Regions from separate parts of the Streptomyces sp. NPDC053513 genome, predicted to be linked through region 3. Evidence: riboswitches for the same ligand, from Rfam matches in the RefSeq annotation. Region 3 holds a riboswitch; each other region holds the start of a gene.
What was found. A riboswitch is a leader RNA that binds a small molecule or an ion and turns the genes downstream of it on or off. The one in region 3 is predicted to bind cyclic di-AMP.
Positions count from the first base shown of each region.

Region 1 (7,246 bases), on a different contig from region 3:
TTTTTTACAGACAGCTGGAGGTGCTCAGCCATGGACGCCCGTCATGTCCTGCCCGAGTTCACGGAGCGGACGAGCTTCGGAACCCGGACCCTCGACCCGTACTCGAAGCTCCTCGAAGCCCGGATCGTCTTCCTCGGCACGCCGATCGACGAGACCTCGGCCAACGACGTCATCGCCCAGTTCCTGCACCTCGACCACGCGGCCCCGGGGCAGGACATCGCGCTCTACATCAACTCCCCCGGCGGCTCGATCAGCTCCATGACCGCCATCCACGACACGATGCGGACGCTCTCCTGCGACGTGGAGACCACCTGCCTGGGCCAGGCCGTGTCCACCGCCGCCGTCCTGCTCGCCGCCGGCACCCCCGGCAAGCGGCACGTCCTCCCCGGCGCCCGGATCACCCTCCGGCAGCCGGCCATGGACGAGCCCCTCCAGGGGCAGCCGAGCGACCTCGACATCCACGCGCGCGAACTGCTCCGGCTGCGCGACCTGACGGCCGGGATGCTCGCCGAGTACACCGGGCGGAGCCGGGACCGGATCGACGCCGACCTCGACCGCCCCACCGTCCTGGACGCGCCCGCGGCCGTCGCGTACGGGCTGGTGGACCACGTGATCACGAGCCGGCGCGACACCGGCGCGACGCGGTGAGCCGGCCGTGGTTCCCGAGCTGCCGCCGCTGCCCGCACTGACGCGGGCCGAGGGCGAGTTGATCGACGCCTACCTCGAAGTCGTCGACCTCCTGGGGAAGATCAACCCATCCAGGGGTACGCATACCTATGGGGCACTGCGGGCGGCACAAGCGCTGGTGGGACGCGCGGAGGCGCTGCGCGAGGCCCTGACGGTCATGCATATGCGGGGCGAGAGCGAGGTGCACGCGGACACCCTGGCGCGCGCCCTGCGGGTGCTGGACGGCGAGCGCCGCGCCGACCGCGTCACCGTCCCCCGCGCACGGGCGAGTTGACATTCCGGCATGTCGTGTCGAGGTCCGTACGGCCGACAGGGGGCGCAGGATCGCTCGCTCGTTCGGCGTAGTCGACGAGTCGACATATGCGCGGGGTGAGTTGCGCAACGGGTGTACGCATCTGGCGGAATGGGACGTTCCATCGCTGGTGCGGGGCTCGTGGGCCAAACCTCCGGCGATCACGAAAGCACCCTGTCCACCCGAATGGATCAGTCGTGAGGAGCCTCACATATGGCCGTTTCGGCTCGGATTTCAGCCCGGGTGTAGGTCAAGATCCCTGTCGACGACAAGCCCCCGCCATCCGAGGCGGGGCGGTCCGGGCGGACGCCGAGTCCTGCCGCCGTCCCGGACGTCTGGTCGACAGGAGTGGATCGGCAGGAGTGGAGGACCCGAGCAGTACGGGACGTACGCGCTGTTTCCGCAGCGGGGCCGTCCCTTGGGGTGAAGCCGCAGCCGCGGCCGGGCATCTTCGCCAGCCCGAACCCGACAGGTCATCCTTCGCAGGCGGCTGACGAAGGGTTGCGCATGACTGCGCAGAAGCACGTCCCGTTCCTGCTGTCCCGGGCCGGAGCCGTCTCGGCTCTCACCCTCGCCGCCGTCGGCGGCACGATGCTCGCACCGGGTGCGGCACCAGAGGCCCAGGCGGCGACCAGCTACGCGAACAAGGCACTGAGCGTCGCCGCGTCCAAGAAGGGAGCCCCCTATCGGTACGGGAGCGCCGGACCCACCCGGTTCGACTGCTCCGGTCTGACGCTCTACGCGTACAAGAAGGCGGGCAAGTCGCTGCCTCGCACCGCGCAGCAGCAGTACAACAAGACCCGGCACGTCTCCGCGTCCAGCAGACAGAAGGGGGACCTGGTCTTCTTCCACTCCGGCGGGAGGGTCTACCACGTGGGCATCTACGCCGGCAGCGGCAGGATCTGGCACTCGCCCAAGACGGGATCCTGGGTGAAGCTCGACAAGATCTGGTCGTCGAAGGTCTACTACGGCCGCGTCCGATGACGCCCGCCGGGCACTGACCCGGTCCCGGGCCTCGGGGGCCCGTGACCCCGCCCCAGGGGTGCGGTGGCGCCGCCGCACCCCTGCGCCGGGGAAGAAACCCCGGTGCCTGTCCTCGGATCGGCCCGTGGCCGTACGAGGACGGTCTCAGACGTACGAAGCGGCCGTCCGGGTCCACGGGAGCGTGATCCAGACCGTCTTGCCGCCCTCCTCGGTCGGGGTGACCGAGAGCCGGCCGCCCGCCTCCGCCGCCAGGGAGCGGATGATGACCATGCCCCGGCCGTTGTCCTGCTGGACCGCCGCCGGAAGACGGCGCGGCCAGCGCGGGTGACTGTCGGTGACGCCGATGTGGAGGTGCTCCTCGCGCTCCAGGCGGACGTCGACCGTGAAGGTGGGCGACTGCCCGAAGGTGTGCAGGACGGCGTTGGTGGCCAGTTCCGAGACCATCAGGCGGATCGCGTCCGCCAGGTCGTCGGCACCGTCGAGGCCCCATCCGTCGAGGACCTCCGCCACGTACCGCCGGGCGGTGGGGACCGACGCGGGATCGCTCGGCAGCGTGACGGATGCTTCCTGGTGGTCTGCCATGGCGACGCTGTCCCTTTCCCGCCGGGGCTTCGGCCCCGGATCGCGCTACGCGTCAGAGTCCCACCGATCGTGCCGCCCCTGCAGGCGTTCCACCAAGATATGTCCCCATCTGTCGCCCGAAGCGGTGAACTCTGCTGCCGGGGAACGCCCTTGGAGCTCCCGACGGGTTGTCAGACCGACGGCGCGGTCCGCAGGATCGTCTCCACCGCGCGCCCGATCTCCGCGTCCGTCAGATCGGCCCTGGCCGTGAGGCGCAGCCGCGAGATGCCGTCGGGGACGGACGGGGGCCGGAAACAGCCGACGGCGAGGCCCTGTTCCCGGCAGTCCGCCGCCCAGCGCAGCGCCGCCTCCGGGGAGGGCGCGTGGACCGAGACGACGGCCGCGTCGGGCCGGGCGGAGGTGAGCCCGGCCTCCGTGAGCAGCCGGTGCAGCGTCCCGGCGACGGCACGGGCCCGCTCGGCGAGGCCCGGTTCGGCCGCGATCAGGCGCAGGCTCGCGAGCGCTCCGCCCGCGGCGGCCGGGGCGAGCCCGGTGTCGAAGATGAAGGTGCGGGCCGCGTTCACCAGGTGCTCGACCACCCGGGCCGGGCCGAGGACGGCGCCGCCCTGGCTGCCGAGGGACTTGGAGAGGGTGAGGGTGGCGACGACGTCCTCGTCGCCCGCGAGCCCGGCCTCGTGCAGGGCGCCCCGGCCGCCGTCGCCGAGGACTCCGAAGCCGTGGGCGTCGTCGACGACCAGTCCGGCGCCGTGCGCGCGGCAGGCCTCGGCGAGCCCGGCGAGCGGGGCCTTGTCGCCGTCGACGGAGAAGACGGAGTCGCTGACGACCAGGGCCCGGCGCCCCGGGTGCGCGTCCAGGGTCTTAACGACGGCCTCGGCGTCGGTGTGCGGGACGACGGCGGTCTCGGCGCGCGCGAGGCGGCAGCCGTCCACGATCGAGGCGTGGTTGGAGGCGTCGGAGACGATCAGGGAGCCCCGGCCGCCGAGCGCGGTGAGCGCGGCGAGGTTCGCGGTGTAGCCGGAGGAGAAGACGAGGGCCGCCTCGAAGCCGCAGAACTCGGCGAGTTCGCGCTCCAGGCGGGTGTGCAGCCGGGTGGTGCCGGTGACGAGCCGCGAGCCGGTGGAGCCGGCGCCCCAGCGCCTGGCCGCCTCGGCCGCCGCCTCCGTGACCTCGGCGCGGCGGGTGAGGCCGAGGTAGTCGTTGCTCGCCAGGTCCAGGAGGTCCGACTCGGCCGCCCGGGGCCGCAGCGTCCGGACGAGACCCGCCCCGGCCCGGCGGCGCGCCTCGGCGTCGGTCCAGTCGAAGGCGGTACGGCGCGGGCCCGCGGCCCGCGCGTCGTCGGCGCCCGCGGCGCGTGCGTCCTCGTCCCGTGGCATGCGGCGATCCTTTTGTAGGCAGCGCACAGACCCTAACCGCAGGACGCCGAGGTCGGGATGTGGCCATCCACACACCTCGATCGGGGGCGTTTGTTCGGTTCCTCCTTGGCCCGGGGGCGGGCGGTAGGCAAGGATCTGCGGTTATGGACCTGCTGAACACGCTGGTGGAGAAGGGGCTGCGGCGCGAGCTGCCGACCCGTGAAGAAGCGCTCGCCGTGCTGGCGACCTCCGACGACGAACTGCTCGAGGTGGTGGCGGCGGCCGGCAAGGTGCGCCGTCAGTGGTTCGGGCGCCGGGTGAAGCTGAACTACCTGGTCAACCTGAAGTCCGGTCTCTGTCCCGAGGACTGCTCGTACTGCTCGCAGCGGCTCGGCTCGAAGGCCGAGATCCTCAAGTACACCTGGCTGAAGCCGGACGAGGCCTCGCAGGCCGCGGCGGCGGGTGTCGCGGGCGGCGCCAAGCGGGTCTGCCTGGTGGCCAGCGGCCGCGGTCCGACGGACCGGGACGTGGAGCGCGTCGGCAAGACGATCGAGGCGATCAAGGAGCAGAACGAGGGCGTCGAGGTGTGCGCCTGCCTCGGTCTGCTCTCGGACGGCCAGGCGGAGCGGCTGCGGGAGGCCGGCGCCGACGCGTACAACCACAACCTGAACACGTCCGAGGCGACGTACGGGGACATCACCAAGACCCACACCTACGCGGACCGCGTGGACACCGTGCAGAAGGCGCACGCCGCCGGCCTGTCAGCCTGTTCGGGCCTGATCGCGGGCATGGGCGAGAGCGACGAGGACCTGGTCGACGTCGTCTACGCGCTGCGCGAGCTGGACTCGGACTCGGTGCCGGTCAACTTCCTGATCCCCTTCGAGGGCACGCCGCTCGCCAAGGAGTGGAACCTCACCCCGCAGCGCTGCCTGCGGATCCTCGCGATGGTCCGGTTCGTCTGCCCCGACGTCGAGGTGCGGATCGCCGGCGGCCGCGAGGTGCACCTGCGGTCGATGCAGCCGCTGGCGCTGCACATCGCGAACTCGATCTTCCTCGGCGACTACCTGACCAGCGAGGGCCAGGCCGGCCAGGCCGACCTGGACATGATCGCGGACGCGGGCTTCGAGGTGGAGGGCGCGGGCACGACCACCCTGCCGAAGCACCGCGCGGACGCGCTCGCGGCGGCGGGCGCGGCGGGCGGCTGCGGCTCGGAGGCCTCCGCGGAAGGCTCGGGCTGCGGCTCGCACGCGGAGGAGGGCGGCGGCTGCGGCCCGTGCGGCGGCCACGCGGCCCCCGTGCGCACCTCGGACGAGGCCCGCACCGACCTGGTGGCCGTGCGTCGCCGCGGCGCCGGAACGGACCTCGCGCCGAATGCGTAACGACGAACTCCTCGCCCTGGACCGGGCGCACGTCTGGCATCCGTACGGCCCCATGCCGGGCCGTACGGAGCCGCTGGTCGTCGCGTCCGCGTCCGGTGTGCGGCTCCGACTCGCCGAACCCGTGCACGGCCAGGCCGAGTTGATCGACGGCATGTCCTCGTGGTGGTCGGCGCTGCACGGCTACAACCACCCCGTGCTCAACGAGGCGGCGCACGACCAGCTGGGCCGGATGAGCCACGTCATGTTCGGCGGGCTCACCCACGAGCCGGCCGTCCGGCTCGCCACCCGCCTGGTCGAGATCACCCCGGAACCGCTCCAGCACGTCTTCCTCAGCGACTCCGGCTCGGTCTCCGTCGAGGTCGCGGCCAAGATGTGCCTGCAGTACTGGCGCTCGGTGGGCAGGCCTGGCAAGCAGCTCCTAATGACCTGGCGCGGCGGCTACCACGGCGACACCTGGCAGCCGATGTCCCTGTGCGACCCCGAGGGCGGGATGCACGAGCTGTGGTCGGGCGTGCTCCAGCGCCAGGTCTTCGTCGACGCGCCGCCGGTCACGTACGAGGAGTCGTACACCCGAATGCTGCGGGAGCAGATCGCTCTCCACGCGGACGAGGTCGCCGCGGTGATCGTGGAGCCGGTGGTGCAGAACGCGGGCGGGATGCGGTTCCACCCGCCCGAGTACCTGCGCGTCCTCCGCGAGGCGTGCGACGAGCACGGCGTGCTCCTGATCTTCGACGAGATCGCGACCGGTTTCGGCCGTACGGGCACGCTGTTCGGCGCCGACCAGGCCGGCGTCTCACCCGATGTGATGTGCGTGGGCAAGGCGCTGACGGGCGGTTACCTGTCGATGGCGGCCACGCTCTGCACGACGGAGATCGCCGAGGGCATCTCGCGCGGCGAGGTTCCCGTCCTGGCGCACGGGCCGACCTTCATGGGCAATCCGCTGGCCTCCGCGGTGGCCTGCGCCTCGATCGACCTGCTGATGTCCCAGGACTGGGCACTGGAGGTCAAGCGCATCGAGACGGGACTCCGCGAGGGGCTCGCCCCCGCCGCGGAACTCCCCGGTGTCCGCGAGGTGCGGGTGCTCGGCGCCATCGGCGTCGTCCAGCTCGACCACGACGTCGACATGGCCGCCGCCACGGAGGCCGCGGTCCGGTCGGGCGTCTGGCTGCGCCCCTTCCGCGACCTGATCTACACGATGCCGCCGTACGTGACGAGCGACGAGGACCTGGCCAGCATCTGCGCGGCGGTGAGGGCGGCGGCGCAGGCGGGCTGACGCCGTGGTGGCAGAGACGCCGCCCCCGTTGTGGGCAATCGTTCCGCTGGGGCAAGGGGTCCCCCCTGCTCGAGCGAAGCCGAGAGCTTGGGGGAGGGTGGGCACAACGGAACGGCGCGCTCAGCCGCGCCTAGGCTCCCGCGTCTGAACCCGCACCCCGTACAAGCCGCACCGAACAAGGAAGGACGCCCCATGGGCATCATCATCGTGACCGGCACCGGCACGGAGATCGGCAAGACCATCGTCACCGCGGCCGTGGCGGCCGTCGCCATGGCCGCGGGACGGTCGGTGGCGGTACTCAAGCCCGCCCAGACCGGCGTCGGCCCCGACGAGCAGGGCGACGCCGACGAGGTCGTGCGCCTCTCCGGCGCCACGACCTCCGCCGAACTCGCCCGTTTTCCGGAGCCCCTGGCCCCCGGAACGGCCGCCCGGCGGGCCGGGCTCACCCCGGTCGGGCCCCGGGAGGTCGCGGAGGCCGCCCGGAAGCTGGCCGCCGACCACGACCTGGTGCTCGTGGAGGGGGCGGGCGGACTGCTCGTCCGCTTCGACGAGGAGGGCAGCACGCTCGCCGACGCGGCCGCGTTGCTCGGCGCGCCGGTCCTGGTGGTGGTCCCGGCCGGTCTGGGGACGCTCAACCCGACGGCCCTGACGGCCGAGGCGCTGCGGGCGCGCGGGATCGAGCAGCTCGGCGTGGTCG
Region 1 covers NZ_JBITXP010000003.1:110,283-117,528, reverse strand. The annotation lists gene ACIGW4_RS06215 (ATP-dependent Clp protease proteolytic subunit) at 31-648, shown strand; gene ACIGW4_RS06210 (hypothetical protein) at 656-961, shown strand; cyclic di-AMP (ydaO/yuaA leader) riboswitch at 1,362-1,483, shown strand; gene ACIGW4_RS06205 (C40 family peptidase) at 1,487-1,963, shown strand; gene ACIGW4_RS06200 (ATP-binding protein) at 2,108-2,545, opposite strand; gene ACIGW4_RS06195 (8-amino-7-oxononanoate synthase) at 2,716-3,918, opposite strand; gene bioB (biotin synthase BioB) at 4,062-5,276, shown strand; gene ACIGW4_RS06185 (adenosylmethionine--8-amino-7-oxononanoate transaminase) at 5,269-6,549, shown strand; gene bioD (dethiobiotin synthase) at 6,742-7,246, shown strand, end outside.
Region 1: another riboswitch for cyclic di-AMP. It lies ahead of ACIGW4_RS06205 (C40 family peptidase); the one in region 3 lies ahead of ACIGW4_RS12770 (M23 family metallopeptidase).

Region 2 (7,246 bases), on a different contig from region 3:
CCGACCTCGGGAAGGATCTTGTCGGCCGCGTCGACCAGGATGAAGCGCATGTCCTCGCGCGACACGTTCTGGTAGTACTTCGCGGCGTCGCGGGCCATGTCCTCGACCTCGCCGATCGTCTCGGCACCGGCGAAGCCACCGCCGACGAAGACGAAGGTCAGGGCCTTGCGGCGGACCTCCTCGTCGGTGGTCGAGTCGGCCTTGTCGAGCTGCTCGAGGACGTGGTTGCGCAGGCCGATGGCCTCCTCGATGCCCTTCATGCCGATGCCCTGCTCGGCGAGGCCGGGGATCGGGAAGGTGCGCGAGACCGCGCCCATCGAGATGACCAGGTAGTCGAACGGCAGCTCGTACGCCTCGCCGACGAGCGGCGCGATCGTGGCGACCTTGCGGTCCTGGTCGATGGTGGTGACCCGGCCGGTGAGCACCTCGGCTCCGCGGACGACGCGTCGCAGCGGGACGACGACGTGACGCGGGGAGATGCTGCCGGCGGCGGCTTCGGGGAGGAAGGGCTGGTAGGTCATGTACGACCGCGGGTCGACGACCGTGACGGTCGCCTCCGCGTAGCGCATCTTCTTGAGGATGCGCCGAGCTGCGTACAGGCCTACGTACCCGCCGCCTACTACGAGGATCCTGGGACGCTCCGTGGTGCTCATGGGATCGAGTATCCACCCCTCCGGAGGGGGGTGCTCGTGCGCCCCTTCACAAGCTTCGGGGAGACCTCTGCTACACTCCGCCGCCCACGTGATCCACGTCATGGTCCTGCAAAGGAACCGGGGTGCACTGGCGAACGTTGTTCACCCCCCGTGAACTGGCCTGGAGAGCCTCCGTTAACGCTGAAGCGGAGCACTGCTTCACACGATGGAAACATCGAGCGAATCGGCCTCCGCACCTGCGAAAGGGCCCCGGGGTACCCCTCGGAGGGCCTAAAGACCTTCCTCGGGTGCCCACGGGGCCCTTTTCCTTGTGAAGAACTTCACGAACCTTTTCCGACGGGGTGTCGCCGGAGGGCTCGATAGGCGCCCACTATGCGACGGATAGGGCGATCCCATCGAGAATGTCGTGCTCGCTGACGACGACCTCGCGGGCCCCGACGCGCTCCACGATCTCCCGCAGGACGAGCGCCCCGGCGATGATCACGTCGACCCGGCCGGGATGGACGACGGGGATCGCGGCCCGCTCGTCGTGGGTGGAGGCGAGGAGCCGCTCGGTCACCTCGGCGACCTGCTCGGCGGAGATCCGGGAGTGGTGGACCTTCTCGGAGTCGTACTCGGGGAGCCCGAGGGCGATCGCGGCGACCGTGGTGACGGAGCCGGCGAGTCCGACGAGGGTCTCCGCCGTGTCGATCGGCACGGCCTCGGCGGCCAGGTCGAGCGCGGCACGGACGTCGGCGCGGATCGCGGCGACCTCCTCGGCGGTCGGCGGGTCGTGGCGGACGTGCCGCTCGGTGAGCCGGACGCAGCCGATGTCGACGGAGCGGGCGGCCTCGACGTGCTTGTTGCCGACCACGAACTCGGTGGAGCCGCCGCCGATGTCGACGACGAGGCGCCGGTCGTCCCCGTGCAGCTCGCCGGTGGCGCCGGTGAAGGAGAACTCGGCCTCCTGGTCGCCGGTGATGACCTCGGGCTCGACGCCCAGGATCTCCACGACCCCGTTCACGAAGTCCGCGCGGTTCTCGGCGTCGCGGGAGGCGGAGGTGGCGACGAAGCGGAGCCGCTCGGCGCCCAGTTCCCTGATGACCTCCGCGTACTCGCGGCAGGCCGCGAAGGTCCGCTCCAGGGCCTCGGGGGCGAGCCGGCCCGTCTTGTCGACGCCCTGGCCGAGCCGGACGATGGTCATCCGCCGGTCCAGCTCGATCAGCTCGCCGGTCTCCGGGTGGACGTCGGCGACGAGGAGGCGGATGGAGTTCGTACCGCAGTCGATTCCGGCGACCCGGGTCATTCCGAGGACTTCCCTTCGTCCGTGCACGGGTTCACGCAGGGGCCCTTCGCCCACCACTCCGGCAGCATCGCGAGCGCCTCGTCGCCGAACGGGTTCACGCCCGGGCCGGCGACCAGCGAGTGGCCGACGAGGACGTGCAGGCACTTGACCCGGTCCGGCATCCCGCCGGCGCTCGGGAAGCCCTCCAGGACCTCGATGGCGTCGCGGCGGGCGATGTAGTCCTCGTGCGCGGCCCGGTAGGCGGCGGCCAGCTCCGGGTCGGTGGCGAGCCGGGACTGCATCTCCTTCATGACCCCGTTGGCCTCCAGGGTGCCGATGGCCGAGGCCGCCCGGGGGCAGGTCAGGTAGTACGTGGTGGGGAACGGCGTGCCGTCGGGGAGCCGGGGCGCGGTCTCGACGACGTCCGGGTTGCCGCACGGGCAGCGGTGCGCGATGGCGCGCAGGCCGCGGGGCGGGCGGCCGAGCTGGAGCTCGAAGGCGGCGACGTCCGTGTCGGTGGGCTCGGTGCGTTCGGTCTGCGGAGGGGGCGTTTCCATGTCTGCCTTGCTCGTCAGGTCGTTACGGGCGGTCGGCGTGGTCGACGCCGTCCCAGAGGTTGTCGTACCAGGGGCGGTCGGCCGCTCCCTGGTCGGCGCGGGGCCGTCGCTCCGCGTCGGGGTCGTTCACGGTGAAGCCGGTCTCGCCGGGCATCACGTAGTGGAGGTGCTCGCGGGCGAGGCGGCGGACGTAGGCCGGGTCCTGGAGGCGGGCCTTCTCGTCCTTCAGCTCCTCGACCCGCCGGGCGGCCTCGGCGGCCTTGCGCTCCTGCTCGGCGATCTCGCCCTGCTGGGAGACGTAGCTCCGCATCGGATAGGCGAGCGCCACGACGAGGGAGCAGACCACGAGGGCGAGGAAGGCCGCGCGGCCGGTGAGCCGGGAGCGGCGGGCCTGACGGCGGGTCTGGGAGCGGTAGACACGGGCGGCGGTCTGCTCGCCGAGCAGTCTGATCCGGGTCGCGGTCGAGAACCGGTCCCGGTCCTTCGCGGCCATGTCGTGTCGCCTCCCCTGTTCACGCGTACGTCCCCGCACACGGTACGGGACCGAGTACGGGGACGTACGGATGAGCGTGGGTGTCAGCCCTTGAAGCGCGGGAACGCGCTGCGGCCGGCGTACACCGCGGCGTCGTCGAGGATCTCCTCGATGCGCAGCAGCTGGTTGTACTTGGCGACGCGGTCCGAGCGGGCCGGGGCGCCGGTCTTGATCTGACCGCAGTTCACGGCGACGGCGAGGTCGGCGATGGTGACGTCCTCGGTCTCGCCGGAGCGGTGGGACATCATGCACTTGAAGCCGTTGCGCTGGGCGAGCTCGACGGCGTCGAGGGTCTCGGTCAGCGAACCGATCTGGTTGACCTTGACCAGGAGGGCGTTGGCGGTGCCCTCCTCGATGCCGCGGGCCAGGCGCTCCGGGTTGGTGACGAAGAGGTCGTCGCCGACGATCTGGACCTTGTCGCCCAGCTTGTCGGTGATGACCTTCCAGCCGTCCCAGTCGTCCTCGAACAGCGGGTCCTCGATGGAGACCAGCGGGTACGCGGCGACCAGCTCGGCGTAGTACTCGGTCATCTCGGCGGCCGAGCGGGACTTGCCCTCGAACTCGTACGAGCCGTCCTTGTAGAACTCGGACGCGGCGACGTCGAGGGCGAGCGCGACGTCGGTGCCCGGGGTGTAGCCGGCCTCCTTGATGGCCTCGACGATGAGGTCGAGGGCGGCGCGGTTCGACTCCAGGTTCGGGGCGAAGCCGCCCTCGTCGCCGAGGCCGGTGGAGAGGCCCTTGCGCTTCAGGACGCCCTTGAGGGTGTGGTAGATCTCCGCACCCCAGCGGAGGGCCTCGGAGAAGGACTCCGCGCCGATCGGGGCGATCATGAACTCCTGGATGTCCACGTTGGAGTCCGCGTGCGAACCGCCGTTGAGGATGTTCATCATCGGAACGGGCAGCAGGTGCGCGTTCGGGCCGCCCAGGTAGCGGAAGAGCGGGAGGTCGCTGGCCTCGGAGGCGGCGTGCGCGACGGCGAGGGAGACGCCGAGGATGGCGTTGGCGCCGAGCGAGCCCTTGTTCTCGGTCGCGTCCAGGTCGAACATGGCCTGGTCGATCAGGCGCTGCTCAGTGGCGTCGTAGCCGACGAGCTCCGGGCCGATCTGCTCGATGACGGCGAGGACGGCCTTCTCGACACCCTTGCCCTGGTAACGGTTGGGGTCACCGTCGCGGAGCTCGATGGCCTCGAAGGCACCGGTGGAGGCACCGGACGGAACGGCAGCACGGCCGGTGCTGCCGTCGTCGAGGCCGACCTCGACCTCGACCGTGGGGTTGCCTCGGGAGTCCAGGATTTCCCGGGCTACGACGACGTCGATGGACGGCACGAGCATCTCCTTCTGGGATGTGACGCTGGATGTGACGCAAGGTCGGTGCAGGGTCGCTTGGCCTTGCGACAAGAGCCTAACCGGCTCGGGGGCTCCGGTCGGTCGGGCGCCCGCCCGCTGGGACGAAAAAGGACCCAAGGGCATGCATCCCGGGACGAAGGACCCCAGATCTACTGGACAGTAACCGCGGAGCCCCCGGAAACAGGGAACCCCGGTCCGGCGCGCACGGGGGAGAGGCACGCCGGACCGGGGTGGTCACCGCGGGAGGGTCGTCGGGGCCGCGTGAGCCGCCGGACTCACGCGGGCCGCCGGACTCACTTCAGGTGGAGCTGCTGACCCGGGTAGATGAGGTCGGCGTCCTGGACGACGTCCTTGTTCAGCTCGAAGAGCTTGGCCCAGCCGCCCTTGACGCCGTGCGCCTGGGCGATCTTGCTGAGGGTGTCGCCGGTGACGACCTTGTACTCGCCGTCGCCCTTCTTGACCTTCTCACCGGTCGGGGTGGTGACGGTCTTGGGGGCCTTGCGCTGCTCGCTGCGGGTGGTCGGCTGCTCGGCGCGACGCTCCTGCTGCTTCGGGGCGGCCTGCTGCGGGGCGGCCTGCTGGGGCTCGGCCTGCTGCTGCGGAGCGCTCTCGGCGGCGCCGCCGTCGTAGGAGGCACCGGAGAGGCCGACGCCGCAGCTCGGCCACGCGCCCTTGCCCTGGCCCGCGAGGACCTTCTCGGCGACGGCGATCTGCTGGGACTTCGACGCCAGGTCGGCGCGCGGGGCGTAGGCGGTGCCACCGAAGGCGGCCCAGGTGGAGTTGGTGAACTGCAGGCCGCCGTAGAAGCCGTTGCCGGTGTTGATGGCCCAGTTGCCGCCGGACTCGCACTGGGCGACGGCGTCCCACTCGGCGGAGGTGGCGGCCGAGGCGGTGCCCGCGGTCATCAGCGGGGCGGCGACGGCGATGCCGGTGACGCCGACGAGCGCGGCGACCTGGCCGGCCTTGGAGGGACGACGGTGTTTGCCCTTGGCGGAAAACAGCATGGGGATTCTCCTCACCGACGCCTGTGAGGTGAGCTGTCGGGTTCGGGCCGGAAAGTTGCCCGGCCGCGTGTCCTTGCACGCGGCTTCACCCCAAGCCGGTCGTCGGCCGTCTGTCTCAACGGCCGGGCCCGGCACTTACCTTGGGTCCCCCACTCCTGCCTTCGGCGCTTGCGCGACGACTGTTCCCATCGACCGACGGCAGGATTCGGCGTTTCGGTCGACGGGGCCCGCGGTGGCGAGCGATGAAGACCGTAGACACAGACCCGCCGGAAGTTCAAAGAGGCACATCGAGGAAAAATCGCCCCTGTTCGCCCTCCGGCGGGCGGTGTTTGCGCAGGTGAGAGGTGACGGAAGCAAAGTTTGCGGACGCGACACGCCAGTTGGGGCGAAGAGACTCATGTCTCACTTGCCCAGAACCGGACATAAGCCCTCGAACTAACCGGCCGCTGTCGTCGAACCCACCGTCAGGTCAAGGCTCTGACCAGGCAGGATGAGGTTCGGATCGGTGCCCACCGTCTGCCGGTTGGCGTCGTAGAGGGCGGTCCAGCCCCCGGGGAGTTCGTTCTCCTGCGCAATGCCAGACAGACTGTCGCCCGGACGCACGGTGTATTCACCCGAAGTGTTCTGACTGTCCGTTGTGCCCGAATCCTTCGCCTCGTCAGTGGCGGGCGTGGCCTCGACCTTTTCCCCCACCTTGTCCGCACTCGAAGCGTGTCGACCCGATTCGGGCGAGCTGTCCGCCTTGCCGGATTCCTCCGGGGCGGCCTCGCCGCGGTGCTTGCCGGTGCCGGGCGCGGTCGACGGGGCGTCAGTCTTCGGCGTGTCGGACGAATCCGGCGTACCGGGCGTAACGGACGCGTCGGGAGTGCCCGGGGCCGTCGGCGTGGCGGGCGCGGTGGACGTGGCCGGCGAGGTCGGCGTGGCGGAGGTCGCCGGAGCGGCCGGCGCGGAGGGGGTCGCGGACGCGGCGGACCGGCCCGCCTTCCCGGCGGCCGAGGGGGCCGCGGGCGTGCCGGCGGTGCGGTCGGACTCGGGCAGGGGGCCGGTGGGCGCCGTCGGGACGACGGTGGGGCCGGGGTTCACCCCGGTGGCCTTGCCGTCGTTGGTCAGGCCGGCGATCGGCGCGCAGGTGGCCCACTCGTCGCTGCCCTTGGCGAGCGCCTTCTCGGCCACCGCGATCTGCTGGGCGCGGCTGGCCAGGTCGGGGCTGGGCGCGTACGCGAGGCCGCCGTTCCGCTCCCAGCTGTCCTGGGTGAACTGGAGGCCGCCGTACATCCCGTTGCCGAAGTTGGCGCTCCACTGGCCACCGGACTCGCACTCGGCGACCCGGTCCCAGGTGGCGGCGTCGGCGGCGGAGGCGGATCCGGTGGCGAGCAACGGCAGTGCCATGGCGGATCCGGTCACGCCCGCGGCGACGACGATGGCGGGGGCCTGACGGGGGCGACGGTGTCGTCCGTTCCCGGAACGCATAGGAGCGCCTTTCGCGTGACGGCTGAGACTGCCGGGAAACGTAGCCGCATTCGAACGTCCGTCACAAGTCGATGGCGCCACGATCACACGAAGATCACATTTCTGATGGCGCATCAGTGGGCGGGACCGGTACGGAAGGGGAGAACTCCACCGGAAGCGTGCGCAAACCGCGCATGATGAGCCCACCGCGCCACCGGAGTTCGGCCGGATCGGCGGCGAGTCGCAGGTCCGGCAGCCGGGTCAGCAGGGTCGCGAGCGCCGTCTGTCCTTCGAGGCGGGCGAGCGGCGCGCCCAGGCAGTAGTGGATGCCGTGCCCGTAGCCGAGGTGCTGGTTGTCGCGCCGGGCGAGGTCGAGTGTGTCCGGCCCGTCGAACCGCTCCGGGTCCCGGTCGGCGGCGGCGAGCACCACGAGCACCGGGT
Region 2 covers NZ_JBITXP010000012.1:172,056-179,301, reverse strand. The annotation lists gene ACIGW4_RS22250 (NAD(P)/FAD-dependent oxidoreductase) at 1-653, opposite strand, end outside; gene ACIGW4_RS22245 (Ppx/GppA phosphatase family protein) at 1,024-1,938, opposite strand; gene ACIGW4_RS22240 (DUF501 domain-containing protein) at 1,935-2,474, opposite strand; gene ACIGW4_RS22235 (septum formation initiator family protein) at 2,497-2,967, opposite strand; gene eno (phosphopyruvate hydratase) at 3,051-4,337, opposite strand; gene ACIGW4_RS22225 (transglycosylase family protein) at 4,646-5,356, opposite strand; cyclic di-AMP (ydaO/yuaA leader) riboswitch at 5,360-5,533, opposite strand; gene ACIGW4_RS22220 (transglycosylase family protein) at 5,792-6,745, opposite strand; gene ACIGW4_RS22215 (cytochrome P450) at 6,921-7,246, opposite strand, start outside.
Region 2: another riboswitch for cyclic di-AMP. It lies ahead of ACIGW4_RS22225 (transglycosylase family protein); the one in region 3 lies ahead of ACIGW4_RS12770 (M23 family metallopeptidase).

Region 3 (7,246 bases):
TGTTCTTCGTGCCGTCCTTCCCGCTTTCTTCGAATGGCACCGTTCTTTGCTGCTCCCCAGGAGGTGAACGAGTTATGGCCATGCCGCTCCGTCAGTCCATCCGGGTCGGGACCTACCTCTTCGAACAGAAGCTCCGCAAGCGGGACAAGTTCCCGCTGATCGTCGAGCTGGAGCCGCTCTACGCCTGCAACCTCAAGTGCGAGGGCTGCGGAAAGATCCAGCACCCGGCGGGTGTCCTCAAGCAGCGCATGCCGGTCGCCCAGGCGGTCGGCGCGGTCCTGGAGTCCGGCGCGCCCATGGTGTCCATCGCGGGCGGCGAGCCCCTGATGCATCCTCAGATCGACGAGATCGTGCGCCAGTTGGTGGACCGGCGCAAGTACGTCTTCCTCTGCACCAACGCGCTGCTGCTGCGCAAGAAGCTGGAGAAGTTCACCCCCTCCCCGTACTTCGCCTTCGCCGTCCACATCGACGGCCTGCGGGAACGGCACGACGAGTCCGTCGCCAAGGAGGGCGTGTTCGACGAGGCGGTGGCGGCCATCAAGGAGGCCAAGCGGCGCGGCTTCCGGGTCACCACCAATTCGACCTTCTTCAACACCGACACCCCGCAGACCGTCATCGAGGTGCTCAATTTCCTCAACGACGACCTCCAGGTCGACGAAATGATGATCTCGCCCGCCTACGCCTACGAGAAGGCTCCCGACCAGGAGCACTTCCTCGGCGTCGAGCAGACCCGCGAGCTCTTCAGGAAGGCCTTCGCCGGCGGCAACAGGCGCCGCTGGCGGCTCAACCACTCGCCGCTCTTCCTGGACTTCCTGGAAGGAAAGGCCGACTTCCCCTGCACCGCCTGGGCCATTCCCAACTACTCGCTCTTCGGCTGGCAGCGACCCTGCTACCTGATGAGCGACGGATACGTCCCCACGTACCGCGAGCTCGTCGAGGACACCGACTGGGACAAGTACGGCCGCGGCAAGGACCCGCGCTGCGCCAACTGCATGGCGCACTGCGGCTACGAGCCCACCGCCGTCCTCGCCACCATGGGCTCCCTCAAGGAGTCCCTGCGCGCGATCCGGGAGACCGTCTCCGGGAACACCCCGTCATGACCGGCGGGTTCGACCTGCGGGCGCTGCTCTCCGAGCGCGGCGCCGAGCGGTACGAGCTGCACGCCCGGTACCTCAATCCCCAGCTGCCGCGCATGCTGCACACCATCGGCTTCGACAAGGTCTACGAGCGGGCCGAGGGCGCCCACTTCTGGGACGCCGACGGCGTCGACCACCTCGACATGCTCGCCGGCTTCGGCGTGATGGGTCTCGGACGGCACCACCCCGTCGTCCGCAAGGCCCTCCACGACGTCCTGGACGCCCGGCTCGCCGACCTCACCCGCTTCGACTGCCAGCCGCTGCCGGGCCTCCTCGCCGAGAAGCTGCTCACCCACAGCCCCCACCTCGACCGGGTCTTCTTCGGCAACAGCGGCACCGAGGCCGTGGAGACCGCCCTCAAGTTCGCCCGGTACGCCACCGGGCGGCCGAGGGTCCTCTACTGCCACCACGCCTTCCACGGGCTCACCACCGGCTCCCTCTCCGTCAACGGCGAGCAGGGCTTCCGGGAGGGCTTCGACCCGCTCCTGCCGGACACCGCGATCGCCCTCGGCGACCTCGACGCCCTGGAGCGGGAGCTGCGCAGGGGCGACGTGGCCGCCTTCGTCGTCGAACCCATCCAGGGCAAGGGCGTCCACGCGGCGCCCCCGGGCTTCCTCCGGGACGCCCAGGAGCTGCTGCACCGGCACGGCGCGCTGCTCGTCGCGGACGAGGTGCAGACGGGGCTCGGCCGGACCGGCGACTTCTACGCCTACCAGCACGAGGAGGGCGTCGAGCCGGACCTGGTCTGCGTCGCCAAGGCGCTCTCCGGCGGCTACGTCCCGGTCGGCGCCACCCTCGGCAAGGACTGGATCTTCAAGAAGGTCTACTCGTCGATGGACCGGGTCCTGGTCCACTCGGCGAGCTTCGGGTCGAACGCCCAGGCCATGGCCGCCGGGCTCGCCGTCCTCTCGGTGATGGAGGACGAGGGCACCGTCGCGCACGCCCGCCGGATCGGCGACCTGCTCTCCGGTCGTCTGCGGGAGCTCGTGCCGCGGTACGAGCTGCTGCACGAGATCCGCGGGCGCGGCCTGATGATCGGGATCGAGTTCGGGCGGCCGTCCTCGCTCGGACTGCGCGGGCGCTGGACGATGCTCCAGGCGGCCCGCAAGGGTCTCTTCGCCCAGATGGTCGTCGTCCCGCTGCTCCAGCGGCACCGGATCCTCACCCAGGTCTCCGGGGACCACCTGGAGGTGATCAAGCTGATCCCGCCGCTGATCATCGACGAGGCGGACGTGGACCGGTTCGTCACCGCCTTCACCGCGGTCATGGACGACGCCCACGGCGGCGGCGGACTGATGTGGGACTTCGGAAAGACGCTGGTCAAGCAGGCGGTCGCGCAGCGCTGACCGGTTCTCGACGTTGTTTTTGCCTCTGAGGCAAGAAACTTGCCTCAGAGGCACGATCCTGGCGGAATGGAGGCATGGACCACGTCCCCGGGGACACCTCCCCGGACCCCGCCCCCTCCGACGCCCTGCCCGACGTCGCCCCGCAGCTGCGGGCCCTGCGCCGCCGCCGCGGACTCACCCTGGAGGCCGCCGCCCAGCGGGCCGGCCTCTCGCCGGCCCACCTCTCGCGCCTGGAGACGGGGAACCGGCAGCCCTCGCTGCCGATGCTGCTGGCCCTGTCCCGTATCTACGGTACGACGGTCTCCGAGCTCCTGGGTGAGGCGCCCCCCGAGCGCGACCCCGTCGTCCGGGCCGACCGCTCCGAACCCGTCGAGGCCGACGGCTGGATCTACCGCCAGGCGGGCGGCGCCGGGCGCGCCCTCCAGTGCCTGCGGGTCCACGTGCCGTACGCCACCCGGGCCGACATCGTGCGCGTCCACCCCGGCGAGGAGTGGATCCACGTCCTGGAGGGGCGGGTCCGGCTCGCGCTCGGCGAGGCCGTCCACGTCCTCGATCCCGGGGACAGCGCGCACTTCGACTCGCTGACCCCGCACCGGATCGGCGCCGCCACGTCCGGCGGGGCCGAGCTGCTCTTCGTCCACACCCTGATGCAGAGCCCCGTCGCCGAGCTGTGCCTCGGCGACGGGACCCCGCACCGGCGCTGACGTCCAGAAAGGATCGACATGTCCGAGAAGTCCGCACCGGTCACCGGCGAGGAGCGCGGTGAAGGCAAGTTCCCCAAGGGGCTCGTGCTGCGCCTCTTCGCCTACCTGATCGCAGGCCACCTCTTCGCCGGCTTCCTCTATCTGCTCTTCATGATGGGCGCGCAGAACCAGTAGGCGGCCTCAGGCCTCCGTGAGCAGCTGCTCCCGCAGGCGCTCGCGGGTCTCCGGGGCCAGCTTCAGACCCTTCGCGAGGTAGGCGTCCACCGAGCCCCAGGTCGCCTCGATCGCCTCGAAGGCGGCCCGCAGGTACTCCACCCGCGCGTCGAAGAGCGGGCTCAGCAGCTCCATCACCTCGGGCGACATCGCGTCCGGGGAGGTGGAGCTGCGGCGCACCTTGTAGCGGCGGTGCGGGGCGTTCGACTTCACGTAGTCGGCCTCGATGGCCTCCCGCTCGACGCCGACCGCGAGCAGGGTGATCGCGACGGCGAGCCCCGCCCGGTCCTTGCCGGCCGCGCAGTGCATGAGCGCCGGGACGCTCTCCTCCGCCATGGAGTGCAGGATCCGGCTGTGCTCCACGGTCCGCTCGATCACCATCTTCCGGTACGAGTCGGACATGCGGGCGGCCGCCTTGCCGTCGCCGAGGACCTCCCGCAGCTGTGCGATCTCGCCGTCGCGCACCAGCTTCCAGAACTCCTTGCCGTCGGCCGGGTCGTTGAGGGGTATGTTCACGTTCCGCACGCCGGGCAGGTCGACGTCCGCGCCCTCGACCTTCCGGTCCGACTCGTTGCGGAAGTCGAAGACGGTGTGCAGGCCCAGCGAGGCGAGGAAGGCGGCGTCGTCCTCCGTCGCGTGGGCGAGGTGACCGCTGCGGAAGAGGCGGCCGGGGCGGACGGCGCGCCCGTCCGTCGTCGGCAGGCCGCCCACGTCCCGGAAGTTGCGGACCTCCGTCAGTACGGGCTCGGCGGCTTCGGCGGGCGGGACCTGCGGCAGCTGCTGCGTCACGGCTGCTCCTGTTCTGTCGATCGGTTTCTGGCGCAATCATCCCGGCTGGGAGCCCCGGCACGCACCCCCTCGGACGGGAATGGGTGATCTGTCCGTATTGGGGAGTTCGACATAACCCGCCCCGGTTGAATGGGAGATGGGAATCGGCGCGTGAGCAGCGTCATAACCGTGACGGACCGTGCCTGATCGTCTTTTCCAAATACCCCCCGGGAAAAGGAGATCGAAGGACCGTCATCCACGGAGGGTGACCGGAATTCCGGCCGGATATCAGCAGGATCCCGAAGAATCCCGGCGCACTTGAAAACTGCGGCTTGTTCACGCCGACCCCCCTCGTCTAGCGTCGCGCTCAATCCGGACGGACCGCCGAATCCTGCCACCGACCGGAATCCGCACTCACCCGTACGAGGCAGGAGCGGGGGACCCAGGTAAGTCGCCGATCCCTCGAAGAAGGACGGCTCGGGGTGAAGTCGCGTGAACACGCGGCCGGACATCTCCAGTCCGAACCCGACAGCTCACCTCGCAGGCGCCGGAGAGGAATTCGCCATGCCCGCGAAGGGTAAGCACCGCCGCCCCAAGTCCAACCGTCTGACCCGCGGCATGGCCGCCGCCGGCACCGGTGGCGCCGTCGTCGCCCTCCCGCTCCTCGGAGCCACCGGCGCCCACGCCGCCGAGCAGGCCGCCCCGGCCGCCGCCCCCGCCCGGGCCGTCGCCCACGTGCAGACCGCCGCCCCCGCCACCGCGAAGGCCGCGCCGAAGACGTACTCCGTCGTCCGGGGCGACTGCCTCTCGGAGATCGCCACCGAGCACCACCTCGCGGGCGGCTGGCAGAAGCTGTACAAGGACAACCGCCGGGTCATCGGCGCGGACCCCTCGCTGATCCTGCCCGGCACGAAGCTCACCCTCGGCACGAAGAACACCGCCGCGCCGAAGCCCGACCACCAGGGCTCGTGGGGCTCCGGCAAGAACGGCGACAGCGCCCCCCGCGCCTCCCGCGGCAGCGAGCGCTCCTCGGCCCCGGCCGCCGCGCCCGCCGCCACCACCTCGTCGCCGTCCTCGTCGGCCGGCACGACCTCCTCCTCCGGCTGGGTCGCCCCGATCGCCGGCGCCGGCATGTCGACGCCGTACCACCAGGCCGGCTCCATGTGGTCCTCCGGCTACCACACCGGCGTCGACTTCATGGCCTCCACCGGCACCCCCGTCCACGCGGTCGGCCCCGGCACCGTCTACTCCGCCGGCGACGGCGGCGCGTACGGCAACCAGGTCGTCATCCAGCACGCCGACGGCACCTTCTCGCAGTACGCCCACCTCTCCTCGATCTCCGTCTCCGCGGGCCAGACCGTCAGCGGCGGCGACCAGATCGGCCTGTCCGGCGCGACCGGCAACGTCACCGGCCCGCACCTGCACTTCGAGATGCGCACCGGGCCGGAGTACGGCTCCGACATCGACCCGCTGGCCGCCCTGCGCCAGCACGGCGTGAGCATCTGACGCCACATCGGCACCCGGGGCCCGGCACTCACGTGCCGGGCCCCGGCGTATTCCGGCTTTGGCAAATTCTTTATCGGTGGCATATATCACCCACCGTCAACCCCTCCTTACGGTCGCGTAGGTCACATCCGAAGAGGAAGGATGTGCTCCCGTGGCAGACGATTCGAGATCAACAGACAAGAACGCATTCGGGTCGTACGCGGCGATCGGTGACAGCTTCACCGAGGGCGTCGGCGACCCCGGCCCCGACGGGACGTACGTCGGCTGGGCGGACCGCTTCGCGGTCCTGCTCGCCGACCAGCTGCCGGAGCACGACGCCTTCCGCTACGCCAACCTGGCCGTACGCGGGCGCCTCCTCGACCAGATCGTGGCGGAACAGGTCCCGCGGGCGAAGGAACTCGCCCCCGACCTGGTGACCTTCTGCGCGGGCGGCAACGACATCATCCGCCCCGGGACGGACCCGGACGACGTGGCCGAGCGCTTCGAGCGCGCCGTCGCCGACCTGACCTCCGCCGTCGGCACCGTCATGGTGACCACCGGCTTCGACACCCGCGGCGTGACCCTCCTCAAGCACCTGCGCGGCAAGATCGCCACCTACAACGGCCACGTCCGGGCCGTCGCGGACCGCTACGGCTGCCCGGTCCTCGACCTGTGGTCGCTGAAGTCCGTCCAGGACCGGCGCGCCTGGGACGACGACCGGCTGCACCTCTCGCCGGAGGGACACACCCGCGTCGCCCTGCGCGCCGCCCAGGTGATCGGCCTGCCCGTGCCCGCCGACCCGGACCAGCCCTGGCCGCCGGTCCCGCCGCGCGGCACGCTGGAGGTCCGCAAGGACGACATCCACTGGGCCCGGGAGTACCTGGTGCCCTGGATCGGGCGCCGGCTGCGCGGCGAGAGCTCCGGCGACCACGTCGAGGCGAAGCGCCCCGACCTCATGCCCCTGTAGCTCGCGGTGCGGCGGGGATCCGCTCCAGGACCCCGCCGGCGAACACGTCGTACAGCGGCAGCGTCTCCAGGTGGACGTAGCCGATGTGGCAGTCGCAGACGGCGAGGGGGCAGGCGCGGGGACGCAGCGCGGCACGGTACGAACCGTCGTACAGGTTCCCCAGTTCGGCCCTGACGAAGTGGCAGCGCCGCACCGTCCCCTCACCGTCCACCGAGACCACCGACTCCCCGGTGCGGCAGGGCAGCCCCGCCGAGCGGTGCGGATGTCGGCTGTACGGGAACAGCGGGTCGAGCTCCGTCCACCCCTCGGCCTCCGCGTCGGTGTACGCGTGCCCCTCGGCCGCGTTCACCCAGAGGTAGACGTGCGGCGGCAGCGCCTCCCGCAGCCGGCGGGCGTGCTCCCGGTGCTCGGGCAGACCGACCACCCCGACGCTGTACCGCACGCCCCGCTCCGCCAGCTCGTGGCACTTCGCCAGGAACCGCTCGTACGGGGTCTGCCCCGGGTGGTAGGTGCACCACAGGGCCACGCTCTCCGGGTCCGCCTCCGCCAGCCACTCCGTCCGGCAGCTCAGATTGGTCTGGATCGCCACCCGCTCCACGTGCGGCAGCCGGGACAGCTCGACCAGCG
Region 3 covers NZ_JBITXP010000006.1:111,149-118,394, forward strand. The annotation lists gene ACIGW4_RS12740 (1-hydroxy-2-methyl-2-butenyl 4-diphosphate reductase) at 1-67, shown strand, start outside; gene hpnH (adenosyl-hopene transferase HpnH) at 75-1,100, shown strand; gene ACIGW4_RS12750 (aspartate aminotransferase family protein) at 1,097-2,482, shown strand; gene ACIGW4_RS12755 (helix-turn-helix domain-containing protein) at 2,557-3,186, shown strand; gene ACIGW4_RS12760 (DUF6126 family protein) at 3,205-3,360, shown strand; gene ACIGW4_RS12765 (tyrosine-protein phosphatase) at 3,367-4,188, opposite strand; cyclic di-AMP (ydaO/yuaA leader) riboswitch at 4,540-4,727, shown strand; gene ACIGW4_RS12770 (M23 family metallopeptidase) at 4,732-5,673, shown strand; gene ACIGW4_RS12775 (SGNH/GDSL hydrolase family protein) at 5,825-6,619, shown strand; gene ACIGW4_RS12780 (STM4011 family radical SAM protein) at 6,606-7,246, opposite strand, start outside.

Region 4 (7,246 bases), on a different contig from region 3:
CCGGCACCCCCGGGCTCGGCGCCCGCAGCGCCACGAGCACACCGAAGCGCTCGCGGCCCGCGACCACCGGCGCGTACAGCGAGGCGAACGGGAACGGCAGGCTCGCCACCAGCTGGGGGAAGCGCCGCATGGCCTCCTCGACGTCGGCGAGGTGGACGGACTGGCCCGAGCGGTGCACCTCCGCCACGGGGAACGGCCGGTTCGCGTGCATCCGCCACCACGGCCGGAACAGCGGACCCGGCAGCCCCACCAGGACCGCGAGGCGCAACAGCCCCGGGGTCCCCGAGCGCAGGTACACCCCGCCCGCGTAGCCGCCGACCCCCTCCACCGCCGCGAGGGCCGCCTCCGCGAGGACCCAGGTGAGCGCACGGGAGGCCGGCCCGTTGTCGGCTCCGTTCCCGGACGGACTCCCGGTGCCGCCCGCCGGGCCGGGGCCGGACGTGCCGTGCGAGGTCACACAGCCAGGATCCCCCCGTTCCCGGACGGACGCGAAAGCAGTCGGACCCCGGTCGTGAGACACGCCGGCGCCCGGGACCGGACCGTCGGAACGGCTCCCCGCCCCGGACGCGACGCGCTCCCGCGCGCCCCGCCCGATGGTGTTGACCCCACGCGCCCGCGCCGTCACACTCGGTCGTCGACCGCCGCCGTCGGCGCGCGGCGCACGACCTCGCGAGCAGGGGGCACGATGACGGGGCAGGTTCTTCCGTACGACGTACATGGCGAGGGTCCCGAAAGGGCCGTCGTGCTGCACAACTGGTTCGGCGACCGCACCAGCTTCGCCCCGCTGCGCGCCCATCTGGACGGCGGCCTCGGCACGTACGCCTTCGTCGACTGCCGGGGCTACGGCGACGCCCTCGACCACGCGGGCGCCTACACCATGGAGGAGGTCGCGGCCGACGCCCTCGCGGTCGCCGACGACCTCGGCTGGGACTCGTTCTCCGTCATCGGCCACTCGATGGGCGGCAAGGCGGCCCAGCTGATGCTGCTCGACGCCCCCGACCGGATCAGCTCGATCATCGGCGTCTCTCCGGTCTCCGCCGCCGGCTTCCCGCTCGACGGGGAGACCTGGGAGCTCTTCGCCGGAGCCGCCGACGAGCCGGCCAACCGGCGCGCGATCATCGACAACACCACCGGCGGGCGCTACGACGACGCGTGGCTGGGCGCACTCGTCGACCGTTCCCTCACCCGCTCCTCCGCGACGGCCTTCCGCGCCTATCTGGACTCCTGGTCCCGCGTCGACTTCCACGAGCGGGTCCGCGACAACCCCACGCCCGTCCTGCTCGTCGTCGGCGCCCACGACCCCGCGCTCGGGTCCGAGGCGATGGAGGCCACCTGGCTGCGCTGGTACCCCAACGCCCGGCTCGAAGTCCTCAAGGACGCCGGTCACTACGCCCCTGAGGAGACCCCACAGGCCCTCGCCGAGGCCATCGAGGCCTTCCTCGGCGCCTGAGGTCCTCCGCGTCGGCTTCGGGCCCCGGCCTTCGGACCCGGTTTCCGGTCTCGGCCTTCGGGTCCGGTTTCCGGTCTCGGCCTTCGGGCCCGGCCTTCGGTCTCAGCCTTCGGTCTCATCCGAAGGTCGACGGAGTCGACGACTTTCGAGGACAGCGGCGGGGCCCCTCGGCGGCAGAACATCGTGCTCACGAACCTCAAGGGGGCGGTCTTCCAGGGACCGTCCACGACCGGCAGGAGCACGACCGATGGGCCTCGCACAGTCGCAGCGCCGCTTCCTCGTACGGCAGAAGGTGACGCCCATGGCCAACCGCTACCTGGTGCACACCGTCGGACCGGACGGCAAGGAGGACGAACTCGTCGCCTTCGCCCACCAGAAGAGGATGGCGCTCAAGGAGCACGTCACCTTCTACACCGACGAGTCCCGGCGCCAGGTCCTCTTCACCTTCAAGGCCCGTCAGGTCATCGACCTCGGCGCGACGTACGACGTGTTCGGAGCCTCCGGCACCCGACTGGGCGGCTTCCGGAAGGACTTCGGCGCGTCCTTCCTGCGGAGCACCTGGCACCTGAGCCGGGACGGCGAGGAGGGAGAGGCCACGGGGCAGGAGCGGAACCAGGTGGTGGCGCTGCTGCGGCGGGCCTGGGATTTCCTGCCCTTCGTGGACCTCGTCCCGTTCGTCGTGCCGTACCACTTCGACTTCGCCGAGGGCGGGCGGACCGTCATGTCCGCCGACAAGCTCTTCGGCATCCGGGACCGGTACGTGCTCGACATAGCCGACCCGGAGCTCGACCGGCGGCTCGCCATAGCCCAGACCGTGGCCCTCGACGCCCTGCAGTCCCGCTGACCGCGCCGGGACCTCGTCGGACACCGCCCGCCGTCCGGGGCGCCCCGGCGACGAGGGCGACGCGTCTACCCTGGAAGGACGGGCAGGGGACGGGGCACTCCGTTCCGCCCCGCGCCCGAGCCGCGCACCAGCGGAAGGGCGGCGGACCATGTTCTTCAGCGATCGCACCGACGCCGGGCGGCAGCTCGCCGCCCGGCTCGACCACCTCAAGGGCCATGACGTCGTGGTCCTCGGGCTTCCGCGGGGCGGTGTGCCGGTGGCGGCGGAGGTCGCCGAGGCCCTCGACGCACCGCTCGACATCTGTCTCGTACGGAAGCTCGGCGTGCCGCACCAGCCGGAGCTCGCGATGGGGGCGCTCGGCGAGGGAGGCGTGCGGGTGCTCAACGAGCGGGTGCTCCGCGAGACCCGTGTGAGCGACCACGACCTCGCCGCGGTGGAGGAGCGCGAGCACGCGGAGCTCGACCAGCGCGCCCGCCGTTACCGGGGCAGCCGGCCCTCCGTGCCCCTGGACGGGCGGACGGTCGTCGTGGTCGACGACGGGCTGGCGACGGGGGCCACGGCGCTGGCGGCCTGCCGGGTGGTCCGGGCCCGGGGCGCCGCCCGGATCGTCCTCGCCGTCCCGGTGGCACCGCGGGGATGGACGACCCGCGTGGGCGGCGATGCCGACGAGGCCGTCAGCGTGCACACGCCGGACCTCTTCTTCGCGATCGGGCAGTTCTACCAGGACTTCTCGCAGACACCGGACGCCGAGGTCATCGCCTGCCTGGACCGGAGCAGAGCCGCGCGGAACCCCGGCGCGCAGGGCACGGACGTACGGATCCCGGTCTCCGGGGTCACCCTCGGCGGACGGCTCGCGGTGCCCGAGGACGCCGGCGGCATCGTCCTGTTCGCCCACGGCAGCGGCAGCAGCCGCCACAGCCCCCGGAACCGGGCGGTCGCCGGGGTGCTCAACCGGGCGGGCCTGGGGACCCTCCTCTTCGACCTGCTGACCGAGGAGGAGGCGGGAGACCGGGAGCGTGTCTTCGACACCCCGCTCCTCGCCGAGCGGCTGGCCGGGGCCACGGAGTGGCTGGGCGGGAGAAGCGAGGGCGCGGGACTCCCGCTCGGATACTTCGGCGCGAGCACGGGCGCGGCCGCCGCGTTGTGGGCGGCCGCCGACCCCGCGTCAGCCGTGAGCGCCGTCGTCTCGCGCGGCGGCCGGCCGGACCTCGCGGCCGACCGCCTGGCCGGGGTGCGCGCCCCGACGCTCCTGGTGGTGGGTGGCGCGGACGCGATGGTCCTGGACCTCAACCGGCGGGCCCTGGCCCTGCTGCGCTGCGAGAACCGGCTCGCCGTGGTGGGGGGCGCCGGCCACCTCTTCGAGGAGCCGGGCGCCCTGGAGGAGGTGGCGGACCTCGCCACCTCCTGGTTCGCCGAACACTTCCGGCGGCAGAGGGTCAGTACGCCGAGTTGACGTTGTCGATGGAGCCGTAGCGGTCGGCCGCGTAGTTGCAGGCGGCGGTGATGTTGGCGACCGGGTCGAACAGGTCCATGGAGGTGCCGGGCACGTGGTAGGCGAGGAAGGTCGGCTCGATGACCTGGAGCAGGCCCTTGGAGGGGGTGCCGGCGACCGCGTTGGAGTCCCAGAGGTTGATGGCCTGGGGGTTTCCGGACGACTCGCGCATGACGTTGCGGTAGATCCCGTCGTAGGAGCCGGGGATGCCGTGCTGGCCCATGATGGCCAGGGACTCCCGGATCCAGCCGTCGAGGTTGTCGGCGTAGTTCGTGGCGGCGGCGGGGGCCGCCTTGCCGGCGGCGGGCGCGGCGGCGACGGCCGGGACGGCCTGCGCGGCGGAGGCGCCCGTACCGGTGGCGACGGCGGGAGCGGCCGGCCGGCGCTCGGAGCGGCTCGCCCGTTCGGTCGTGGCGGACTTCTTCGCCTTCGCCTGCGCGGGGGCGGCCTTGGCGGAATCCCGACGAATCGTCAGTTCGAGGCCGGGGCGAATGAGTGACGGGTTGTCACCCACGACGCTCTTGTTGGCACGGTAAAGGCTCTTCCAGCCCCCCTGAATTCCCTTCTTGTGGGCGATCAGGGAAAGCGAGTCGCCCCTCACGACGGTGTACGTGTGCGCGGCGGCCGGGGCGGCGGGGGCCTTGGCGGTGGTGTGCGCGGCGGGGGCGGCGAGGGACTGGGCGGCGATCTCCGGGGCGCCGGCCACGGGCGCGGCGCCGGCGACGGCCGGGGCGACGAGCGGCAGGGTGAGAGCGGCGCCACCCGTGCCGACCAGGGCGAGGCCCCGGGAGACGGGGCTGCGGCGGGGGCGGCGGTGCTTACCGTGAGCAGGCATGACGGTTTCCTCTCCGGCGCCTGCGGGGTGAGCTGTCGGGTTCGGACGGGAGATGTCCGGCCGCGCGCACGCGGCTTCACCCCGAGCCGTTCCGGATTCCGGACCGGCGTATTCGTGGGTCCCCCGCTCCTGCCGTCGGGTGAAAAGGGAGGTTTACCGAGCGGCGGCAGGATTGGGCGTTCCGCTCGAATGGAGGTGACCGTAGGCCAGTAATGCGACGGATAACAAGGGGAGGGGGTCTCTGATATCCGGAAATGGATCACGGAATTCGGTCAATTCAAGATCGATGCCGTCCGGGAGGGGGGTGAACTTCCTTGCGCGGTACGGGGTGGGGGAGAGGGGCGCCAGGCCGTCGAGTCGTGCGAGTGAGTCGTGTCACTCGAAGCGCAATGTCCTATTTGGTGCGTAATTCCCTTCATGGGTAAATGAGGTGGTAATTCATATGGTGGGGTGTTCGTCGAGGGGGTGGGGGCGGGCGACTCTCCGTGTGAGGGTGAAAGCCACAAAACAGACATTCCATCCTGAAAGATGAGGGGAGTCGACTCAGGAGTCCCCCATGCCGCCTTCCTCCGCCCTGCTCAGCCCCGATGCCCTCGACCGCGAGGCGGCAGCCCTCTTCGAGAGCGCCACCTGGCAGCGGATCGTCACGGACTGGACCACCCCCCGGGAGTCGCCGCCGGAGGAGGGCTGGCGGGCGCTGCTCAGCGTGCCGGTGGAGCGGCTCGTGGCCGACGCCCTGGCCGCCCTGCCCCCGGAGCTCCCCGCCGAGCGCCGCATCCCGGGACGGCTCGGAGCCGTGCTGCCGGACCGGCTGCACACCTGGCGCCGCATCGGCCAGACCGAGCTCCGCCCCTCGGTCCACCTCGGCTACGCACGCCTGGTGCTGACGGAGTGGGGCTGGCAGAACGCCCCGTACAAGCTGCGTGACGCGCGCGGCGCCCGGTGCGTCTGCGGGGCCCTCCTCGCCGCCCACCGGCTCGGCTACGGCAGCGCCGACACCATGAACGAGGCGGCCGCCTGGATCATGACCGAACTGCGGTCGCGCGGGTGGCAGGGGCTGATCGGGCCGTGGAACCGGGCCCCCGGCCGCACCGGAGCCGACGCGGTGGCGCTCCTCGACGCCACGGTCCGCCGCGCCGCGCACGCCGGCCGCTGACGCCGCGCCGCCCGGTGCCGGACGGCGGCGGACCGGAGGCCGCGCCGCCCGGCATGCGGGAGGGGGTCAGCCGCTGACGCTCGGGGCTCCGGTCTCGATGTGGCCGGTGTACCGGCGCGACCAGCTCCCGTCGATGTCGGCGAGGATCGTGAAGTCGTACCAGCCGCCGTTGTACGCCACCGCGTTGAAGAAGTCCTCGCGGCTGGAGTTCGCCGGCACCGTGTACGTCCACGGCCCGTCCGAGCGGTAGGCGTTCGAGCGGATCGTGAAGGTGACGGGCCCGGCCGAGGCGTTCGTCATCCTGAACCACAGGGCCGTCCTGCCCGTCCCCGCCTCGGGCGCGAACCGGGCCGCCACCTCGACGTCCTTGCCGGCTTTGGAGGCGTCCCCGATGAAGCGGCGCAGGAAGCGGTTCGGGCCCATCATCGAGATGTCGTACTTCCCCGAACCGGAGCCGAGGCCGATGTTGAAGTAGTCGGTGGCCGTGCCGCCGGGGTCGACGGTGTACTGCCAGGCGGCGGTGTCCCGGTACTGGTGCGGGTGGATCGAGAAGTGCGCCGACCGCTTGGCCTCCGCGCCCTGGTTGGTCATGGAGAACCAGGCGAGGATCTTGCCCGCGGCGCCGAACTCGAAGCGGTCGAGGTTGCCGTTCACCTGGTACGGCAGGGCGCGCGCCGACCGGGTGCCGGACTCCTGGGCGGGCAGCGCGTTGTTCTGCGGTGCCGGGTTCGGCAGCGGGCCGCAGGTGGCCTGTCCGATCACCTTCGCCGTGGACGGAAGGCCGGAGGGCACTCCGTACACCGGGTGGGCGAAGTCGAAGACCCCGGTCAGGTCGCCGGTGACCTTCCGCCGCCAGGCGCTGATGTGGGGGCAGGCGGCGGGGGTGCCGAGCGCCGCCGTCCAGCTCTCCATGAAGCGCAGCACCGAGGTGTGGTCGAAGACCTCGGAGCTCACCCAACCACCCCGGGTCCACGGGGACATGACAATCATCGGGACGCGGAAGCCCAGGCCGATCGGCACGCCGTCGAGGTACTCGCCGGGCGTGCCGGGCGGTGCGACCGGCGGCGGCACGTGGTCGAAGAAGCCGTCGTTCTCGTCGTAGTTGAGGAAGAGGACGGTCGAGTCGAACACCTCGGGATTCGCGGCGAGCGCGCGGTAGACGAGGTCGACGAAGTGGGCGCCGTCCCCCGGAGGGGCGTACGGGTGCTCGGAGAAGGCCTCGCTCGCCACCACCCAGGAGACCTGCGGCAGGGTCCCCGCGACGACGTCGGCGCGGATCGCCGCGGCGATGTCGTCCGGCGTCGAACCGGTCACCTTCGGGACCGAGCCCATGCCCCGGTCGTACAGCGGGTCCCCGGGCCGCGCGTCGGTGAACTTCTTGAAGTACGCGAGGCCGTTGTCGCCGTAGTTGTCCTGGGCGTTCTGGTAGACCTTCCAGCTCACCCCGGCGCGCTGGAGCGCCTCGGCGT
Region 4 covers NZ_JBITXP010000010.1:96,320-103,565, forward strand. The annotation lists gene ACIGW4_RS19405 (SpoIIE family protein phosphatase) at 1-457, opposite strand, end outside; gene ACIGW4_RS19410 (alpha/beta hydrolase) at 686-1,450, shown strand; gene ACIGW4_RS19415 (hypothetical protein) at 1,698-2,294, shown strand; gene ACIGW4_RS19420 (phosphoribosyltransferase family protein) at 2,443-3,747, shown strand; gene ACIGW4_RS19425 (LysM peptidoglycan-binding domain-containing protein) at 3,731-4,621, opposite strand; cyclic di-AMP (ydaO/yuaA leader) riboswitch at 4,626-4,810, opposite strand; gene ACIGW4_RS19430 (hypothetical protein) at 5,178-5,777, shown strand; gene ACIGW4_RS19435 (phosphocholine-specific phospholipase C) at 5,844-7,246, opposite strand, start outside.
Region 4: another riboswitch for cyclic di-AMP. It lies ahead of ACIGW4_RS19425 (LysM peptidoglycan-binding domain-containing protein); the one in region 3 lies ahead of ACIGW4_RS12770 (M23 family metallopeptidase).